4 regions of the Streptomyces sp. NPDC030183 genome follow, and region 1 is predicted to be linked to each of the others. Evidence: riboswitches for the same ligand, from Rfam matches in the RefSeq annotation. Region 1 holds a riboswitch; each other region holds the start of a gene.
The links. Region 1 has a riboswitch for cyclic di-AMP ahead of ACZ4Z2_RS06495 (M23 family metallopeptidase). Riboswitches for the same ligand answer to the same signal wherever they lie in the genome.
Positions count from the first base shown of each region.

Region 2: another riboswitch for cyclic di-AMP. It lies ahead of ACZ4Z2_RS04280 (transglycosylase family protein); the one in region 1 lies ahead of ACZ4Z2_RS06495 (M23 family metallopeptidase).
Region 3: another riboswitch for cyclic di-AMP. It lies ahead of ACZ4Z2_RS30755 (C40 family peptidase); the one in region 1 lies ahead of ACZ4Z2_RS06495 (M23 family metallopeptidase).
Region 4: another riboswitch for cyclic di-AMP. It lies ahead of ACZ4Z2_RS07700 (M23 family metallopeptidase); the one in region 1 lies ahead of ACZ4Z2_RS06495 (M23 family metallopeptidase).

Region 1 covers NZ_JBVIBK010000004.1:70,000-74,875, reverse strand. Annotated here, with positions in the region: gene ACZ4Z2_RS06510 (bifunctional acetate--CoA ligase family protein/GNAT family N-acetyltransferase) at 1-41, opposite strand, end outside; gene ACZ4Z2_RS06505 (HPr family phosphocarrier protein) at 225-506, shown strand; gene ACZ4Z2_RS06500 (GntR family transcriptional regulator) at 697-1,401, opposite strand; gene ACZ4Z2_RS06495 (M23 family metallopeptidase) at 1,590-2,375, opposite strand; cyclic di-AMP (ydaO/yuaA leader) riboswitch at 2,388-2,562, opposite strand; gene ACZ4Z2_RS06490 (M16 family metallopeptidase) at 2,774-4,162, opposite strand; gene ACZ4Z2_RS06485 (M16 family metallopeptidase) at 4,159-4,876, opposite strand, start outside.
Region 2 covers NZ_JBVIBK010000002.1:316,029-320,904, reverse strand. Annotated here, with positions in the region: gene eno (phosphopyruvate hydratase) at 1-1,074, opposite strand, end outside; gene ACZ4Z2_RS04280 (transglycosylase family protein) at 1,493-2,173, opposite strand; cyclic di-AMP (ydaO/yuaA leader) riboswitch at 2,178-2,377, opposite strand; gene ACZ4Z2_RS04275 (transglycosylase family protein) at 2,560-3,594, opposite strand; gene ACZ4Z2_RS04270 (cytochrome P450 family protein) at 3,778-4,876, opposite strand, start outside.
Region 3 covers NZ_JBVIBK010000030.1:41,018-45,893, reverse strand. Annotated here, with positions in the region: gene ACZ4Z2_RS30780 (8-amino-7-oxononanoate synthase) at 1-140, shown strand, start outside; gene ACZ4Z2_RS30775 (DUF397 domain-containing protein) at 198-422, opposite strand; gene ACZ4Z2_RS30770 (helix-turn-helix domain-containing protein) at 446-1,303, opposite strand; gene ACZ4Z2_RS30765 (ATP-binding protein) at 1,550-2,008, shown strand; gene ACZ4Z2_RS30760 (DUF6328 family protein) at 1,980-2,555, opposite strand; gene ACZ4Z2_RS30755 (C40 family peptidase) at 2,744-3,217, opposite strand; cyclic di-AMP (ydaO/yuaA leader) riboswitch at 3,221-3,419, opposite strand; gene ACZ4Z2_RS30750 (hypothetical protein) at 3,763-4,080, opposite strand; gene ACZ4Z2_RS30745 (ATP-dependent Clp protease proteolytic subunit) at 4,088-4,729, opposite strand.
Region 4 covers NZ_JBVIBK010000005.1:44,083-48,958, reverse strand. Annotated here, with positions in the region: gene ACZ4Z2_RS07715 (Glu/Leu/Phe/Val dehydrogenase dimerization domain-containing protein) at 1-664, shown strand, start outside; gene ACZ4Z2_RS07710 (TetR/AcrR family transcriptional regulator) at 685-1,293, shown strand; gene ACZ4Z2_RS07705 (SGNH/GDSL hydrolase family protein) at 1,375-2,160, opposite strand; gene ACZ4Z2_RS07700 (M23 family metallopeptidase) at 2,362-3,297, opposite strand; cyclic di-AMP (ydaO/yuaA leader) riboswitch at 3,302-3,460, opposite strand; gene ACZ4Z2_RS07695 (alpha-galactosidase) at 3,763-4,876, opposite strand, start outside.

The DNA.
Region 1 (4,876 bases):
CAGTGGGCGGGGTACTCATGCCGGTCCGACGAGGTCTGCATGGGCCCCAGAGTACGGCTCGCGTCCGACAACGGCGCGGGGCAGTCTGGGGAGACACAACAGCCGGTGCGCGGTCAGGCCGTGGGCCCGCGCCGGTGACGCTTCACGTATGTGGGAAACTGGTCTAGACAACCCGGTCTAGACCTCTTCGAGGTACCCGAGACACACCTGAAGGGCAGCATCACATGGCTGAGCGCCGCGTCAACGTCGGCTGGGCCGAGGGCCTCCACGCCCGCCCCGCTTCCATCTTCGTCCGGGCCGCCACGGCCTCCGGTATCCCCGTGACGATCGCCAAGGCCGGCGGCAACCCCGTCAACGCCGCTTCCATGCTGGCGGTCCTGGGTCTGGGCGCCCAGGGCGGCGAGGAGATCGTCCTCGCCTCCGACGCCGAGGGCGCGGACGCCGCGCTCGACCGTCTGGCGAAGCTCGTCGCCGAGGGGCTCGAAGAGCTTCCTGAGACGGTCTGACCCACGCGACAAGGGCCTGAAAGGCCCCGCGCGGCAGCACTGAAGGGCTCGTCCGGTTCATCGGGCGAGCCCTTCGCATTTCCTTGGGCAGCGGCGTGGATAAATAGGTCTGCGACGTCGGAAATCCGTCCGCGGGCAGCAGAAATAACGCCCCTCGAAATTCACGCCCTCTTTGTATACGGCTCTCGTGTTAATGCCGCAGACTCGGCATGTTTACGGGGTGTTGCGAAGTCCTCACACGGTCCGGTCGCTCCGCCGGGGCGGGCTGGCCGGGAAAGCGCAGCCGGTGCGCCGAGGTCGCGCGCTCGGTGTGCAGCGCGGTGATCGTCCGCGCGCGCTCACCGTCGCCGCGGGCCACGGCGTCCACGATGGCGCCGTGCTCGGCCCAGGACTCCACGGGGTTGGCCGGCGCCTCGACCGCGTACATCCAGGCGATCTTGTGCCGCAGCTGGGCGAGCGTCGAGGTCAGGGCGGGGCTCCCGGACGCCTGGGCCAGCGTCTCGTGGAACCAGCCGCCCAGGGAGCGCAGATCCTCGCTGCTGCCCCGCCTGGCCCGCTCCTGGCCCAGTCTGACCAGGCCGCGCAGGACCTTCAGATGCGCCTCCGTGCGGCGCTGGGCGGCACGGGAGGCCCCGAGGGGCTCCAGCAGCATGCGCATCTCCAGCAGGTCGGCGGCCTCCTGCTCGGTCGGCTCGGCGACGCACGCGCCCGCGTGCCGGCGGGTCACCACGAAGCCCTCGGCCTCCAGCGTGCGCAGCGCCTCGCGCACGGGGACGCGGCTGACGCCGTACCGGCGGGCGAGCAGTTCCTCGGTGAGGCGGCTGCCGCGCTCGTAGACGCCCGCGACGATGTCATCACGAATCGCCGTGCATACCGAGTGCGCCGGAATACGCATGACCGACCTCCGCCTTAATCCCCGTGAAACGTCATTGATTGACGTGTGTTCAGGTGACTCTATTGCAGCGGGCCGGAATTTCCGATGGCGGGCCGGAATCCATGGATATTTTTTGGACAGCGCGTACCACGCAACAAGGAAAGCCCCGGCTCGGTGAGCCGGGGCCTCCTGAAGCGGTGAAGCTTTCGTCAGACGTTGACGCCGTGCGAGCGCAGGTACGCGACGGGGTCGATGTCCGAGCCGTACTCGGCCGACGTGCGGGCCTCGAAGTGCAGGTGCGGGCCGGTGACGTTGCCGGTCGCGCCGGACAGGCCGATCTGCTGGCCGGGGGTGACCGTCTGCCCGACGGAGACGCCGATGGACGACAGGTGGCCGTACTGGGTGTACGTGCCGTCGTTCATCTTGATCACGACGTTGTTGCCGTACGCGCCGCCCCAGCCGGCCTCGACGACGGTGCCGGCGCCCACCGCGTGGACGGGCGTGCCGGAGGCGGCGTGGAAGTCGACGCCGGTGTGGCTGCCGGAGGACCAGACGGCACCGCCGGACTTGTAGCCGGTGGAGATGTAGGAGCCCGCGATGGGAGAGACGTAGGAGTTGAGACGCTCACGCTCGGCCGCGCGGGCGGCGCGCGCCTTGATCTCCTCGCGCTCCTTGGCGGCGGCGCGCTCCTGCTCGGCCTTCGCGGCGGCGGCCTTGCGGGCCTCCTCCTGCGCCTTCTGCTTGACGGCGGCCACCTCGGCGGCCTGCTGCTGGGCGGCGGCCTGCGCGTCGACCTGCTCGGCGACCGTGTCACCGAGGACGATGACCTGGTTCAGCCCCGTCTGCTCGGGCGCGGGCTCCGCGGCGAGCGCCGGGACGGCGACGGTGCCGACGACACCGGTGGTGGTGAGAGCGGCGACGCCCACGGTCCTCGTGGTCGTGCGCTTCACGCGGCCGGGACGGCGGTGCTTCCCGGGAGCGCGGGTGAACGCCATGGAGTGGCTGGTCCTTTCCTTCCCTCTCGCCTACCGGGTTAGCTGACGGGTTCGGAGCAGGAAGGTCTCCTACGGACACCCCTCGTTTCGCGAAGCTCGCGAAGGGCACCCGATTCACCCCAGGGACTGCGGTTGGGTCCCCGGCTCCCCTGGCTCGCGCCATACGGGGACTCGGCGATGACTGTCCGGTGCCGCGGGTGCGGCGAACTGCTGACGAACAGCCGGACCGACGCTAAGCGGGCCGCCTCCGAAATAACAAACGCATCACGGGTTTTGAGGCATACGCCACAGGTCAGACGGGCAACCTCTCCCATCAATGCGAGCAATACGGGCAAACAGGGGCCCCGGTGACACTTCCGTCACCGGGGCCCCTCGGTGCGCACGCGCGCGTGCCGGTCCTACTCGGCGGGTACGACGGTGACTTCACCGATGCCGAGGGCCCTGACCGGCTCCTCGATCTGGGCGGCGTCCCCGACGAGCACGGTCACCAGACGGTCCACCGGGAAGGCGCTCACGACGGCCGCGGTGGCCTCGACCGTGCCGGTGGCGGCGAGCTGGCGGTACAGCGTCGACTGGTAGTCGTCCGGCAGGTGCTGCTCGACCTGGTCGGCCAGCGTGCTCGCCACGGCCGCCGCCGTCTCGAACTTGAGGGGGGCGACCCCGACGAGGTTCTGCACGGCGACGTCCCGCTCGGCGTCCGTCAGACCCTCGGCGGCGAGGGTGCGCAGCACCGTCCACAGGTCGTCGAGCGCCGGCCCGGTGTTCGGCGTGTCCACGGAACCGCTGATGGCGAGCATCGAGACACCGGAGCCGTCGGGCGCGGAGCGCAGCACCTGGCCGAACGCCCGCACGCCGTAGGTGTAGCCCTTCTCCTCGCGCAGCACGCGGTCCAGACGGGAGGTGAGGGTGCCGCCGAGGCAGTAGGTGCCGAGCACCTGGGCCGGCCACACCCGGTCGTGCCGGTCGACGCCCACACGGCCGATGAGCAGCTGCGTCTGGACGGCGCCGGGGCGGTCGACGATGACGACGCGCCCGGTGTCGTCGGCGCTCACCGCCGGCATGGGGCGGGGCTTGGCCGGGGAACCCGTCCAGGCGCCCAGGGTGTCGCCGAGCAGTGCGTCGAGGTCGACGCCGGTGAGGTCGCCGACGATCACGGCGGTCGCCGTGGCGGGGCGGACGTGCCGCTCGTAGAAGGCGCGTACGGCCGCGGAGTCGATGCCCGCGACGGTCTCCTCGGTGCCCTGGCGGGGGCGGGACATGCGGGAGTCCGCCGGGAACAGCTGCTTGGAGAGCTCCTTCGCGGCCCGACGGCCCGGGTTGGCGGTCTCGTGCGGGATCTCGTCGAGCCGGTTGGCCACGAGCCGCTCGACCTCGCTGTCCGCGAACGCGGGGGCTCGCAGGGCGTCGGCGAGCAGGCCGAGCGCCTTGCCCAGCCGCGACACGGGCACTTCGAGGGAGAGGCGGACGCCGGGGTGGTCGGCGTGCGAGTCGAGGGTGGCGCCGCAGCGCTCGAGCTCGGCGGCGAACTCCTCGGCGGAGTGCTTGTCGGTGCCCTCGGAGAAGGCCCTCGTCATGATCGTGGCGACGCCGTCCAGACCGGCGGGCTCGGCGTCCAGGGGGGCGTCGAGGAGGACCTCGACGGCGACGACCTGCTGGCCGGGGCGGTGGCAGCGGAGCACCGTCAGGCCGTTGTCCAGGGTGCCGCGCTCGGGCGCCGGGAACGCCCAGGGCCTGGCCTCGCCGGCCTGGGGCTGCGGGTGGAAGTCCATGGTCGCGGTCTCGGTCACTTCGCCGACTCCTCGTTCTCGTCGGTGGTCGCGTCGGCGTCCGCCGTCGCGGTCTCGTCCTCGGTGTCCTCGTCGGCTTCGTCGCCGGCGACGGGCTCGTAGACGAGCACCGCGCGGTTGTCGGGCCGCAGACGCGCCTTGGCGACCTCCTGGACCTCCTCGGCGGTCACGTCGAGCACCCGGTCGACGGCGGTCAGGGCGAGTTTGGGGTCGCCGAACAGGACCGCGAAGCGGCACAGTTCGTCGGCGCGGCCCGCGACCGTGCCGAGCCGGTCCAGCCACTCGCGCTCCAGCTGGGCCTGGGCGCGCTCCATCTCCTCGGCCGTGGGTCCCTCCGCGGCGAAGCGGGCCAGCTCCTCGTCGACGGCGGCCTCGATGACGGGCACCTCGACGTCGCCGGAGGTCTTCACGTCCATCCAGGCCAGGGAGGGGGCGCCGGCCAGGCGCAGCAGACCGAACCCGGCCGTGACCGCCGTACGGTCGCGGCGTACGAGCCGGTTGTAGAGGCGGGAGGACTCGCCGCCGCCGAGGATGGCGAGGGCCAGGTCGGCCGCGTCGCACGCGCGTGTGCCGTCCTCCGGGAGGCGGTAGGCGGCCATCAACGCGCGCGCGGGCACCTGCTCCTCGATGACCTCGCGCTTCTGCTCCCCGATGACGTCGGGCAGCCCGCCGTCGCGCGGCTGGGGCTTGCCGTCGTAGGACGGGATGGAGCCG
Region 2 (4,876 bases), on a different contig from region 1:
CTTGAAGCCGTTGCGCTGGGCCAGCTCGACGGCGTCCAGGGTCTCGGTGAGCGAGCCGATCTGGTTGACCTTGACGAGCAGCGCGTTGGCCGCGCCCTCCTCGATGCCACGGGCGAGACGCTCGGGGTTGGTGACGAACAGGTCGTCACCGACGAGCTGCACCTTGTCGCCGAGGCGCTCGGTGATGGTCTTCCAGCCGTCCCAGTCGTCCTCGAACAGCGGGTCCTCGATGGAGACGAGCGGGTACGCGTCGACGAGCTCCGCGTAGTAGTCCGTCATCTCGGCGGCGGTGCGCTCCTTGCCCTCGAAGACGTACACGCCGTCCTTGTAGAACTCGGAGGCGGCGACGTCGAGCGCCAGGGCGATCTGCTCGCCGGGGGTGTAGCCGGCCTCGTTGACGGCCTCCAGGATGAGGTCGAGGGCGGCGCGGTTGGAGTCCAGGTTCGGGGCGAAGCCGCCCTCGTCGCCGAGGCCGGTGTTGAGGCCCTTGCGCTTCAGGACCTTCTTGAGGGTGTGGTAGACCTCGGCACCCCAGCGCAGCGCCTCGGAGAAGGACTCCGCGCCGATCGGGGCGATCATGAACTCCTGGATGTCCACGTTGGTGTCGGCGTGCGAGCCGCCGTTCAGGATGTTCATCATCGGAACGGGCAGCAGGTGCGCGTTCGGGCCGCCCAGGTAGCGGAAGAGCGGCAGGTCGCTGGCCTCGGAGGCGGCGTGGGCGACGGCGAGGGAGACGCCGAGGATGGCGTTGGCGCCGAGGGAGCCCTTGTTGTCGGTGGCGTCCAGGTCGAACATGGCCTGGTCGATCAGGCGCTGCTCGGTGGCGTCGTAGCCGACCAGCTCCGGGCCGATCTGCTCGATCACGGCGAGGACCGCCTTCTCGACGCCCTTGCCGAGGTAGCGGTTGGGGTCGCCGTCACGGAGCTCGATGGCCTCGAAGGCGCCCGTGGAGGCGCCGGACGGGACGGCGGCACGACCGGTGCTGCCGTCGTCGAGGCCGACCTCGACCTCGACCGTGGGGTTGCCTCGGGAGTCCAGGATTTCCCGGGCTACGACGACGTCGATGGACGGCACGAGCATCTCCTTCTTGGGATGTGACGCGTTGGTGCGGGGCCACGAGGGCCATGCGACTAGAGCCTAACCGCCCCGGGCCCGTCGGCAGCCGACCGACCGTCCCGTGGACAGACAGACCGTACCCATTGTTCCAGCCCGGAACAAAGGGGGGTGGGCGGGAAAGTGAACAGAAGGGTCGGCGGAGGGCCGGACAGGTGGGCGGAGCGGGCCCGGACAGATGGGCGGAGCAGGCCCGGACACAGAAAAACCCCGCCCCGGTGCGTACGGGGGAATGCGCACCGGGGCGGGGAGCCCGTGGGGACGGGGGGCGGCCCTCACGAGGTCTTCACTCAGGAGGACACGGCCGGGAGCGGACCGAGGTTCAGCCGGGGAGCGGCCATTTTTCGGCCCGGCCGAACCATCGGTCCTGGTCCGGTCGTCAGCTCAGGTGGAGCTGCTGGCCGGGGTAGATGAAGTCGGCGTCGTCGATGATGTCCTTGTTCAGCTCGAAGAGCTTCTCCCAGCCACCCTTGACGTTCTTCTTCGCGGCGATGCTGCTGAGGGTGTCACCGCTGACGACCTTGTACTCGCCGTCGCCCTTCTTGACCTTCTTGCCGGTCGGGGTCTCGACGGTGGCGCGCTCGGAGGAACGCGAGGCGCGGGTCTCCTGAGTGCTCTCCTGCGACGAGGAAGAGGAGGAGTCCGAGCCGGAGTTGCCGGAGGAGGCGGCGGCGCCGTCGTACGAGGCGCTGGACAGACCCTTGCCGCAGACCGGCCAGGCACCCGCACCCTGGCCCGCGAGGACCTTCTCGGCGACGGCGATCTGCTGGGCCTTGCTGGCCTGGTCGGCCGTGGAGGCGTACTGCGTGCCGCCGTACGCGGCCCAGGTGGAGGCCGAGAACTGCAGACCGCCGTAGTAGCCGTTGCCGGTGTTGATGGACCAGTCACCGCCGGACTCGCACTGGGCGACGGCGTCCCACTCGGACTCGGTGGCGGCGGAGGCGCTGCCGGCCGCCATGAGCGGGGCGGCGATCGCGGCGGCGCCGGTGACACCGGCGACGGCGATGGCGCGAGCGGTCCTGGACGGACGACGGTGCTTGCCCTTGCTGGAAAACAGCATGGAGTGATCCCCTCACCGACGCCTACGAGGTGAGCTGTCGGGTTCGGGCCGGTTGAGTTGCCCGGCCGCACCCGCTCGCCTTCCGGCGCACGTGATGCGGCTTCACCCCGAGCCGGTGCCGGCGGCGTGACCCCGAAGGGCCTCAACCGCCGGACCCGGCGCAAACCTTGGGTCCCCCGCTCCTGCCTACGGCGCTTGACGCGACGACTGTTCCGAGCGGCCGTCGGCAGGATTCGGCGTGACGACCGCAAGGGCCCGCTGTGGCGAGCGGTCACGACCGTAAACACGTGATTCGCCGAATTTCAAAGACGATCAGGGGGTCTGTGATTCATCTCCCACCGAGATCAAAACGGACATCAAGGGGCGAACCATGACCCGAACTGCCGCTACTTTTCGCCCGTTTCGGCACCGACTTCCAGGGTCTGACCGGGAAGGATGAGGTCCGGGTCGGTTCCGACCGTGCCCTCGTTCTCGGCGTACAGCTCCCGCCACCCGCCGCCCACCTCAAGGGAGTCGGCGATGGCGGTCAGGCTGTCCCCGGGGCGGACGGTGTACGAGCCGTCGACGGCCTCACGGGAGGCGTCGCCGCCGCGGGAGGCATGACGGCCGGCGGAGGTCTCGCCGCGGGAGTCGGCGGCGTCGGCGTGGACGCCTTCCTCGGCGCTCGCGCCACGGTGGCGACCGGTGCCGCCATCGACATCGCCGCTGGTGGAAGACGTGTCGCTCCGCGCGGAGTTGTCCGAGTCGCCGCTCTTGGCGTCATCCGGGGCCGAGCTGCCGGATTCCTGCGAGCCGTCGGCGGTGTCGGCCTCGGCGGAGTCCTCGGAGGCGCCAGCGACATCGGAGGACGAATCAGACGATTCCGATGAACCCGACCCATCAGGCGATCCGGAGGAATCCGAGGAGTCCGATGAAACGGATGAACCGGATGAATCAGAGGAGTCAGTGGACTTGGTGGAGTTACCGGATGAACTGGATGAACCGGACGAATCACCCGAGCTGGAGGAATCTCCCGCCACGCCTGTGTCCACGTCGGCCGAGGCGGAGTCACCGTCGAGGTTGTGGAGGAGTCCGCAGGTGGACCAGGCGCCGACACCCTGATCGGCGAGGATTCTCTCGGCGACCGCGATTTGCTGCGAACGGCTGGCCTGGTCGGGGCTGGTCGCGTAGTCGAGGCCGCCGTGGCGCTCCCAGTTCGCCTGGGAGATCTGGAGGCCGCCGTAGCGCCCGTTCCCGGTGTCCGCGCTCCAGGAGCCGCCGCTCTCGCACTCCGCCACCTGATCCCAGGTGGTTCCGCTGGCCGCGCTCGCGCCGGTGGCGCCGAGGAGCGGGATGGCGATGGCGGAGCCGGTCACTCCGGCCGCGACGAGGAGTGCCGGAGCCTGACGGGGGCGACGGTGACGACCGTTCCCGGAGAGCATGCGGTTGCCTTTCACGCGACAGCAGAGAGCTGTGCGAGGGATGTGACCATCCTTCGCACTGACGTGTGAACGTATCCGTAGACGATCAGTTGTCACAAGTTAATGCAGCGGAGATCACGTGAAGATCACGAACTTGAGGGTGTGTCACTTTCCGCCGCTGTTCCTGATAGGGGTACGGCCCGTTCACCAGCCCTGACGCGGTGTGAACTCGACGGGAAGCGTGCGCAGTCCGCGCATGATGAGACCGCCCCGCCAGCGCAGGTCGGCGGGGTCGGCCGCGAGCCGCAGGTCGGGCAGGCGGGTGAGGAGCATCGCCAGCGCGGTCTGCCCCTCCAGGCGGGCGAGGGGGGCGCCCAGGCAGTAGTGGATGCCGTGGCCGTAGCCGAGGTGCTGGTTGTCGCGGCGGGAGAGGTCGAGGGTGTCGGGGTCGGCGAAGCGGGCCGGGTCGCGGTCCGCCGCCGCGAGGACGACCAGCACCGGGTCGCCGGCGGCGATGTCCTGCCCGCCGATGCTCAGCGGCCGCGTGGCGAACCGCCAGGTGGCGAGCTCCACGGGACCGTCGTAGCGGAGGAGTTCCTCGACGCCGGTCTCCAGCAGGGCCGTCTCGCCCGCGCCGAGGGAGGTCTGGAGGCGGGCGCGCTGCTCGGGGTGGGTGAGCAGGGCGTAGGTGCCGTTGCCGATGAGGTTGACGGTGGTCTCGAAACCGGCGAAGAGAAGGATGAAGGCCATGGCGGCCGCCTCGTTCTCGGTGAGGTGCTCACCGTGGTCCGAGGCCCGGATGAGACCGGAGATGAGGTCCTCGCCAGGGGTGGGTTCGGCGGGCAGCGCCGCACGCTTGCGGTGGATGAGGTCCGCGAGATAGCCGCGCATCTTCTTCACCGACCTGGCGACGCCGCCGCGCGGCCCTCCGCCGTGCCGGATCATCATCCCCGCCCAGTCCCGGAAGTCGTCCTGGTCCTCGCGGGGGACGCCGAGCAGGTCACAGATCGCGTAGATCGGGAGCGGGAAGGCGAACTCGTGGATGAGGTCGGCCTCGCCCTTCTGCGCGAACCGGTCGATGAGGTCGTCCGTCAGCTCCCGCACCCTGGGGGCGAACTCGGCGACCCTGCGCGGCGTGAACGCCTTGGAGACCAGGCGGCGCAGCCGGGTGTGGTCCGGCGGGTCGATGTTCAGCAGGTGCGTCATCAACTCGGCCTTGCGCTCACCGGGGATACCGGTCTTGCCCTTGGCGTGCGCGGGCTCGTCGTGGTGCGCCGGGTTCTTGGACAGACGCTGGTCGGCG
Region 3 (4,876 bases), on a different contig from region 1:
CGGCGGGTCTCGCCGTCGGCTGCTTCCGCCCACCGTCCGTGCCCGACGGCATCTCGAGGCTGCGGTTGACCGCCCGGGCGGATCTCACCGAGGGGCAGATCGACCGAGCCGTGGGAATCATCGGCGATACGCGACCGTGAGTCGGCGTCGCGGCCGTGCGTCGCCAGAAGCGGAACCGGTGGTGCGGTCGGTGGTGCTCACCGAAGCGTGGTGATGAATCCCTCCCATGCCTCCGGCCGGAACAGCAGGGCGGGCCCCGCCGTGTTCTTCGAGTCGCGCACGGCCACCAGTCCGGCCAGGCGGCCGGACCCGGGGCGGGCCGTTTCCACACAGTTGTTCATCCCCGTGCTGCGGCTGCTGCGCAGCCATCGCACACCGCGCAGTGCGGTACTGGTGGGTACGTTCCGAGGCAGAGCTGACATGGTGCCTCCTTACGCGCCGGAAGCTAGCCCTGAGCCAGTCCGGCGATGTAATCCAACGAGTCCTCGGGCGAAAGGGCGTGGATCTGAAGGGCGTTGAAGGCCTCGACATAAGCCCTGAGGTCTTCTTTCCGCTCGAGGTAGAGGCTACTCGTCAAGTGGTCGAGAACAACCACGTCCAGATCGGATGTGCTCCGAAATGAGAAAATTACGAAAGGACCGGTGATGCCGATGTGCGCCCCCGCAGTGAACGGCAGCACCTGCAGTCTCACTTGAGGCAGGCGCGCCGCCTCGACCAACCGCTCCAGTTGGCGGGCCATCACCTCGGGTCCACCGACCTCCCGCCGCAGAACGCCCTCGTCGAGCACGGCGCTCAGCTCCATCGGGGGATGCCCGCGCAGGACGTCCTGCCGCGCGAGCCGCACTTCCACGAGCGCGTCGAGTTTGTCGTCCTCCAGCCCCTCCACCGCGGCCCGCGTCACCGCCCGCGCGTACTCGGGGATCTGCAGCAGACCCGGCACGACCGAGGTCTCCAGGGTGCGCATCCCGTTCGCCTGCGACTCCAGGCTGATGAAGTCCCGGTACGTCGGTGGCAGCACCCCGCGGTAGGCGTGCCACCAGTTGTGCCGCCCGCCGCCGTCCTCGGAGCCCGCCAGCGCCATCAGCAGTTCGCGTAACTCGGTGTCGTCGATCGCGTAGGCGTCCAGCAGTCGGTGGACGTCCGCGGGTTTCACCCCACTGGCGCCCGTCTCGATGCGGCTCACCTTCGACTGGTGCCAGCCCACGAGACGGGCGGCCTCGATGCTGGTGATGCCGACGCGGGTGCGCAGGAGGCGCAACTCGGCGCCGAGCTTGCGGCGGCGGACCGCCGGACCGTATTGCATGGGTGTCTCCTTCCGCCCGGCGCGCGAAGTCGGGTGACGGTAGAGGATGGCCCGAGGGGCCCCTCGAATACGGTCGGCCGTCGGAGAGTTCACCGCTTCGAGCGACAGATATATGCATATCTTGGTGGATCGCCACCCGTGACGGCCCAGGTAGTGGCAGTCTGGCGCGAAGCACCAGTCCGGGACCGTCATCGAACCATCCGCTCCCAGTCGGACACCGGTCCCGTGGGAAAGGGACGCCTCGCCATGGCAGATCACCAGGAAGCATCCGTCACTCTGCCGAGCGATCCCGCCTCGGTGTCCGCGGCCCGGAGGTATGTCGCCACCGTGCTGGCCGAATGGGGCCTGCCGAGCGACACGGGCATCGCGGACACCGTGCGCCTGATCGTGTCCGAACTCGCCACCAACGCCGTTCAGCACACCTTCGGTCAGTCACCCACGTTCACCGTGGACCTCGCCCTCGACCGCGACGAACACCTGCGCATCGGCGTCACCGACAGCCATCCGCGCTTCCCGAAACGTTTGCCCGCCGCCGTCCAGCAGGACAACGGGCGGGGCATGGTCATCATCCGCTGGCTCACCGCCGAGTGCGGCGGCAGGCTGAGCGTCAGACCCACGCGGGAGGGCGGCAAGACGGTGGCGATCGAGCTTCCGTGGACCGTTCCCGTCCAGCCGGTCAGGGCAGGCGGTCCGCAGGAGTCCTGACGGGGTCCGCCTCCTGGGGCGCGGGGGCCGTGCCGCTGCGGCGCGGTGTCGGCATCGGGGCGCGGTTCTCGCGGACCGAGCGTCCCACGAGCTTCGGGAGCAGGCCCCACAGCAGCAGACAGCCGACGACGGTGCCACCGCCCGCGGTGAGGCCCGCGGCCCGGCCCAGTGTCACGTCCACGACGAGCAGGACCGACCCGGCGAAGGCCGGCATCAGCACCCACAGGCCGACGCTGGCCAGCCTGGACGAGACCCGCACGATGGCGGGCTTGGCGTTCTGCTGGAACAGCGAGCGGTGCAGGGCCGCCGGGGCGGTGAAGAGCGCCGCCGCGAGGACCGCCAGCAGCAGCGTGGTCACGTAGGTGGCGCGCTGGAACGAGTCCAGGTCCGGGAACCGCGGGGTGAAGGCCAGCGTCAGCAGGAACGCGAAGAGGATCTGCACGCCCGTCTGGGTGACCCGCAGCTCCTGGAGCAACTCGGAGAAGTTGCGGTCGGCCCGCTCGAGAGGTGTCTCGTTGCGAGCGGGGCTGATGCGATCGTCGGCCATGGCCGTACGAGTAACCATCCGGGCCCGTGCCACGCCTCGCCAAGGGGCGAAAGAGGGCCCGGGGCGCTCATGTGGCGGCCGGGGAGCGGCGAGAGGGGCCGGGGAGCGGTAAGCGCCTGAGGAGCGCGGCGTAGGGCGGCGGGGAACGGCGGAGGGGGCGGCCCTCGTTCCGGCCGCCCCCCGGCGGGTCAGCGGACCCGGCCGTACCAGACGCTCTTCGTCCAGATCTTCTGCAGCCGCACGACGTCACCCGTCTTCGGCGAGTGCCAGATCTTTCCCTTCCCCGCGTAGATACCTACGTGGTACACGCTCGATCCCGAGTGGAAGAAGACGAGGTCTCCGAGCTTGCGGTTGCTCGATGAGATGTGCTTCGTCTTGTTGTACTGCTGCTGGGCAGTACGGGGCAGCTTCTTGCCCGCCTTCTTGAACGAGTAGAGCGTCAGCCCTGAGCAGTCGAACCTGCCGGGGCCGGTCGCGCCGTACTTGTAAGGGGAGCCCTTCTTGGAAGCCGCGACCTGAAGTGCCTTGGACGCTACTGTGGCGGCCTCGGCGTCGGAGGCGACGCCCGGGACCACGATGCTGCCGCCGACGGCGGCGATGGTGAGAGCCGAGGCCGTGCCGGCCCGGGTCAACAGCGACGGGACACGATTGAGCGCAGACATGCGCAACCCTTCGTCAGCCGCCTGTGAAGGATGACCTGTCGGATTCGGGCTGGCGAAGTTGCCCGGCCGCTGACGCGGCTTCACCCCAAGGGCTGCTCGGCCCGGTCATGGCGTGACCGTCCCGGCGACCCGTCGTGCTTGGGTCCTCCACTCCTGCCGATCCACTCCTGTCGACCGGTCATCCGGACGGCGGCAGGACTCGGCGTCCGCCCGGATCGCCCCGCCGCTGTGGCGGGGGCTTGTCGTCAGGAAGGGATCTTGACGCACGGAAGTCCGAAAATCCCAACGGAATCAGGGATTTGTGGTGTTACTCACCACTCGCCCGTTCGGGTGGACAGGCCGTTTTCAGCTGTTCTGTCCATGGAGTCGGGGGTGTCCCCACCAGCATCGGAATGACGGGTTCCGGCACTCGTGTGGCTATGACGTGCAACTCCGGCGATTCCTGGGGCGGATGGGCCGATGGGTTGTTGGGCGTAGGCCGACCGGTGGGCCGTGGCCCGGACCGGAGGTCCCGTCAGCGGTACGGACGAGGACGCGCGATCGGTTCAGGCGGGTGAGTCCTCGGGTTCCGGCGGAAGAGTGATCCGGGCCGCCCGCCGTTCCCCGTCCAGCACCCGCAGGGCCCGGGCGAGGGTGGGGGCGTGCAGCTCGTTCTCGCCGCGTGTGTGCATCAGTTCGAGCGCGTCGCGCAGTGCCGTCGCCTTGCCGACGAGGGCCTGCGCGGCCCGCAGCCCGCGGTATGTGTCGCCGGGGCGCGCCGGGTTGATCCGGCCCAGCAGGTCGACCACGTCCAGATAGCGGTCGATCACCTCGGCCTCGGCCCGCGTCAGCGCGGGCAGCGGCGGCAGCTCGGGTGGCAGCATCGGCGGCTCACCTCGCGCCGGGGAGCGCCCGCGAACCCCTGGGGCTCGGCACGACCCGGTCGGCCAGGCCGTAGTCCACGGCTCCGGGCGCGTCGAAGACGGTGTCCCGTTCGATGTCCCCGCTGATCCGTTCGTGGCTCTGCCCGGTGTGCCGTACGAGCATCTCCTCCAGCCTGCGGCGGTTGCGTGTCAGCTCCTCGGCCTGGATCGCAAGGTCGCTCGCCTGCCCGGTGACCGGCTCGGTGAGCGCCGGCTGACGGATCACCACCTGCGCGCCCGGTAGCACCGATCGCCTGCCGGGGGTGCCCGCCGCCAGCAGCACCGCGGCGGAGGCACCCGCCCGGCCCAGGCAGACCGTCTCCACGTCGCAGCCGACGAACCGGATCGTGTCGTAGATGGCCGTCATCGCGCTGAACGAGCCGCCGGGGGAGTTGATGTAGAGGGAGATGTCCCGTTCCGGGGACTGGTACTCCAGATGCATGAACTGCGCAATCACGTCGTTGGCCGACGTGTCGTCGATCCGCGTCCCGAGGAACACGATCCGCTCGTCCAGCAACTTGGCATACGGATCCATCGTTCGGTGACCCGCACTTGTGCGCTCGGTGAATTCGGGGAGCGCGTGACGGGCCGACGGCCGGTTCGCGGGCATGGATGCCTCCTCTGAACGACTTCTGTAAAAAATGTACAGGATGTACGCCAGCTGTGCGGGGTGCTCGGCTGACGGCGAAAATCCCCGCGCGGCGCGGCTTCGCGCGGATCGCTGCGATCTTCCGCTCCGGAGGGCCGGTGCGAGCCG
Region 4 (4,876 bases), on a different contig from region 1:
CCTCACGGCCCTGGACCGGACCGGCACGCCGTACGCCGGGACGCGGGTCGCCGTGCAGGGGCTGGGCACCATGGGCGGCGCCACCGCCCGCTTCCTCGCCCGGGCCGGGCTCACCGTCGTCGCCGTGGCCGACATCAAGGGCACCGTCTTCAACCCCGCCGGCCTGGACGTGGAGGCGCTGCTGGCCGCCCGCGACTCCCACGGCACGGTCGACCGCCGCGCCCTCCGCCCGGAGGACCGGGAGACCTCCTCGGACGCCTGGCTGGCCGCCGACGCCGACATCCTGGTCCCCGCGGCCGTCTCGTACGCCATCGACCCGGCCAACCAGGAGCTGATCACCGCCCGCCTGATCGTCGAGGCGGCCAACATGCCGGTCCTCCCCGAGGCCGAGGCCCTGCTGACCGGCCGCGGGGTGACGATCCTCCCCGACGTCGTGGTCAACTCCGCCACGAACGCCTGGTGGTGGTGGACCCTGTTCGGCGACATCGCCCCCGACGCGCGGAGCTCCTTCGACCACACCCGCCGCGCCATGCGCGCCCTCGTGGATCTGATGCTCTCCCGCGCCGAGCGGGACGGCACGACACCCCGGGCGGCCGCCCACGCCATCGCCGCCGACCGCCTCCCCGTCATCGAGGCACGCTATGGGCGACACCGCCCGATCTGACCCGTAGGTAAGGTTGCCGCGTGGGCAGGGTCAGGTTGAGCGTGGCCGAGCGGCGCGAGGAGCTGCTGCGGGCGGCCATCGAACAGATCGAGGCGCGGGGTGTGGCGGCGGTGCGGATCGCCGACGTGGCCGCCTCCCTCGGCGTGAGCAACGCGTTGGTGCTGTACCACTTCTCGACGAAGGAGAAGCTGGTCGCCGAGGCGTTCCGCTACGCCGCCGAGGACGACCTCGCCCGCCTCCGCAAGCTGCTCGCCCGGCGCACGACGGCGCTGCGCCGCCTCAGGGCGGCCGTCCGCTGGTACGCCCCCACCGGCCAGGCCAAGGGCTGGCGCCTGTGGATCGAGGGCTGGGCGGTCTCGCTCCGCGACCCCGCCCTGCGCGAGGTCACCCGCGACCTGGACCTGCAGTGGAAGGCCGCGCTCATCGGCCTCATCGAGGAGGGCGTGGCCGCGGCCGAGTTCCACTGCCCCGACCCCCGGGCCTCGGCCCTCCGCCTCACCGCCCTCCTGGACGGCCTGGCCGTGCAGCTCACGTCCTACGACGGAGCGGTCTCCCGCGCGAAGGCCCGGCTATGGGCGGACGAGACGCTGGCCCGCGAACTGAACCTGCCGGAGACACCGACGAGCTGACCCCTGGGGAGGGGACGGGCGGCCCCGCGGCGGCGCGGGCCCGCCCCACGACGAACTGTGGGCGGACCCGGCCGAACGCCCTCAGGCCACGGAAGCGATCCGCATCTTGATGTCGTCGGGCGACAGCGCCCCCTTGGCCGACACATGGTCGCCGGACGACTCCCCGCGCAGCCGCCGCCCGATCCACGGCACGAGGTACTCCCGGGCCCACTGGATGTTGTCCCGGCGCACCTCGAACGTCCCCCGCGGCGGCAACGGCGGCCACGGCTGCTCGGGGTCCGCGGGCACCTCCACGCCCAGCACCTGCCCGGCCCGCAGAGCGACCCGGGTGTGCCCCTCGGGCGACAGGTGCAGCCGGTCGTGGTCCCAGGCGCGCCGGTCCTGCACGGTCCGCAGGGACCACAGGTCGAGCACGGGGCACCCGTACCGGTCGGCGATGGCCCGCACATGCCCGTTGTAGGTCGCGATCTTGCCGCGCAGATGCCGGAGCACCGGCACGTCACGGGTGTCGAACCCGGTGGTCACCATCACCGTGCCGATCGCCGAGGTGAGCCGGGCCACCGCCCGCTCGAACCGCTCCGCGACCTCGTCGGGGTCGGTGCCGGGCCGGATGATGTCGTTCCCGCCGGCACAGAAGGAAAGGAGATCCGGGGCGAGTTCGAGAGCCCTCGGCACCTGGTCCTCGACGATCTGGTCGAGGAGCTTCCCCCGTACCGCGAGATTGGTGTACCTGAAGTCGCCTTCGGGCACCCGGTCCGCGAGGAGCACCGCGAACCGGTCCGCCCAACCGACGAACGCCCCGTCGGGGCCGGGGTCGCCGACGCCCTCGGTGAAGCTGTCCCCCACCGCCACGTACGACCCGATCACTGATCTGCTGTTCTTCGAATCGTCTGCCACATCGGGTCATGATTCACCTTCCGATGTGACCTACGCGACCGTAATAAGGGGTTGACGGGCGGTGAGATAGACCACGCTTCAAGATTCGTTCAACCAGGGAATACGCCGCAGGCCGGACCCCGGGGATCGGGGTCCGGCCTGCGCCGCGCTCAGTCCGCCGTCGGCGGCACGTCAGACGGTGACGCCCTTCGACCGCAGGTAGGCCAGCGGGTCGATGTCCGAGCCGTAGTCGGGGGTCGTCCGGATCTCGAAGTGCAGGTGCGGGCCGGTAACGTTGCCGGTGGCGCCCGAGAGGCCGATCTCCTGGCCGCCGCTGACGGACTGGCCCGCCGAGACGCCGATCGAGGAGAGGTGGGCGTACTGGGCGTAGTAGCCGTCGGCGAGCTTGATGACGACCTGGTTGCCGTACGCGCCGCCCCAGCCGGCCGAGACGACGGTGCCCGCGCCCACGGCCTTGAGGCTGGTGCCGGTCGGGGCCACGAAGTCGACGCCGGTGTGGTAGCCGCTGGACCACATGCTGCCGGCGGTCTTGTACGCGGTGCCGACGGTGGCGCCCTGGATGGGCAGGGTGAAGCCGGAACCGCTGGTCTGGGCGGCCTGACCGGCGGGCGCGGCGGTCGTCTCCTTGGCCGCGGACCCGGAGGCCTTGGACGGCTGGGAGGGCTTCGCCGGCTGCGGCGACCGGGTCTTCGTCGAGGTGTGCGTCAGCCCGGCGGACGTGGCCTTGCCGCCGATGGCGAGCTTCAGGCCCGGGTGGATGAGCGAGGGGTCGGAGCCGATCACGGAGCGGTTGTCCGAGTAGAGCCGCTTCCAGCCGCCCTGGACGTCCTGCTCGTCCGCGATCTTCGCGAGATAGTCGCCGGCCTTGACCGTGTAGGTCTTCGTCGCCTTCTTCTTGGCGGCGACCTGTTCGACGGCACCCTTCTCGGGGGTGGCCGTGACGGTCTTCCCGGAAGGCCCGGAAACGGCGGCCGTGGGGGTCGCGGCGTGGGCGCCGGCGGCGCCCATCAGGGGCAGCGCGAGCGCGGCGCCACCGGTTCCGGCGGCGGCGATGGAGCGGGTGAGACGCTGGGACTTCGGACGGCGGTGCTTACCCTTCGCGGGCATGGCGAATTCCTCTCCGGCGCCTGCGAGGTGAGCTGTCGGGTGCGGACTGGAGATGTCCGGCCGGGCTTGCGCTCGGCTTTACCCCTAGCCGTTCCGGAGACCGGAACAGGCGGTACTACCTGTGGGTCCCCCGCTCCTGCCATGGATCGGGTCGGTACGCGGCTCCGGTCGGCGGCAGGATTGGGCGTCCGTCCGGATCGAGGGTGAACGTAAGCGACTTGTCCCCACAGAGACAACCATCGGGATTTCCCGTGCGTCTCCCTACGTGATCCATACAACGAATCCCGATTACGCTCCGTAATGGAGCGCCGTCTTTCTATTTCCAACCGCCCTGGAAAAGACCAAGAATTACGTGAGCATGACGGCGACGGTGCGTCACGGATATGACGCTGCTCACGCGCCTACGCCTCAGTAGTCTTTATTCCAGGGCCAGTTGGATTAATGGCTCCATTTCGGACAGAACGCTCAGATGCGACGCAGGCGGATAACCGTCGCATCGAAGTCGCCGCGCAGCCCGGTCCGCAGGCCGTGGTGCAACAGCACAGCCCCTCGGTGCACTTCGCCCGTTTCGCGGCATTCATAGGTCTTCGCGGGGTCGAGGCCGCGCAGCCGCAGCGGCGGGAGCGGCTCGCCGTAGTGCTGGGCCTGGAGGCAGGCGAGGACGACCACCTCGTCACCGTGGACGTACTGCACGGCGCTCAGGCCTCCGCCCGGCGGGCGCAGCCGGTACTGGTCGCCGCGCTGCACGACGGGCTTGATCTCCTTGTACAGCTCCACCCACTCCCGCGCCTCGGCCAGCTCCTCGTCGCTCCACTTCGTGAGGTCGCCGCCGACGCCGAGCACGCCCGCCATGGCGCTGACGAAGCGGAACCGCAGGGAGCTGACGCGGCCGTTGAGCTGGTTGTTCGGACTGTCGGTCACCCAGGCGGCCATGACCCGCGCCGGGTGGAGGTGACTGAACCCGTGCTGGATGGCGAGCCGGTCCAGCGGGTCGGTGTTGTCGGAGGTCCACACCTGGTCGGTCCGGGACATCACCCCAAGGTCGATCCGGCCGCCGCCGCCCGAGCACGACTCGAAGGCGACGCCCGGGTGCGCGGCCCGCAGCCGGTCCAGCAGGGCGTAGAAGGCGTGCACGTGCTCGACCCACAGCTTCTGCGGGTAGGGCTCACCGGGCCAGCCGGCGTCCGTGAAGCAGCGGTTGAAGTCCCACTTCACATAGTCGATCGGGGCACTGGAGAGCAGGGCGTCCAGCTTCTCCCACAGGTACTCCTGGACGTCCGGCCGTGCGAGGTTGAGCACGAGCTGATTGCGGAGTTCCGTCCGCTTTCGTCCCGGTTGGAACTGCGCCCAGTCGGGGTGCGCCCGGTACAGCTCGCTGTCGGGGTTGACCATCTCGGGCTCGACCCAGATGCCGAACTGCATCCCGAGGGCGTGCACCTGGTCGGCGAGCGGCTTCAGCCCCTCGGGGAAGCGGTCCGGGTTGGGCGTCCAGTCGCCGAGGCCGGCCCGGTCGCTGGTGCGCGCCCCGAACCAGCCGTCGTCGACCACGAACAGCTCGACCCCGATGGCCGCCGCCCGC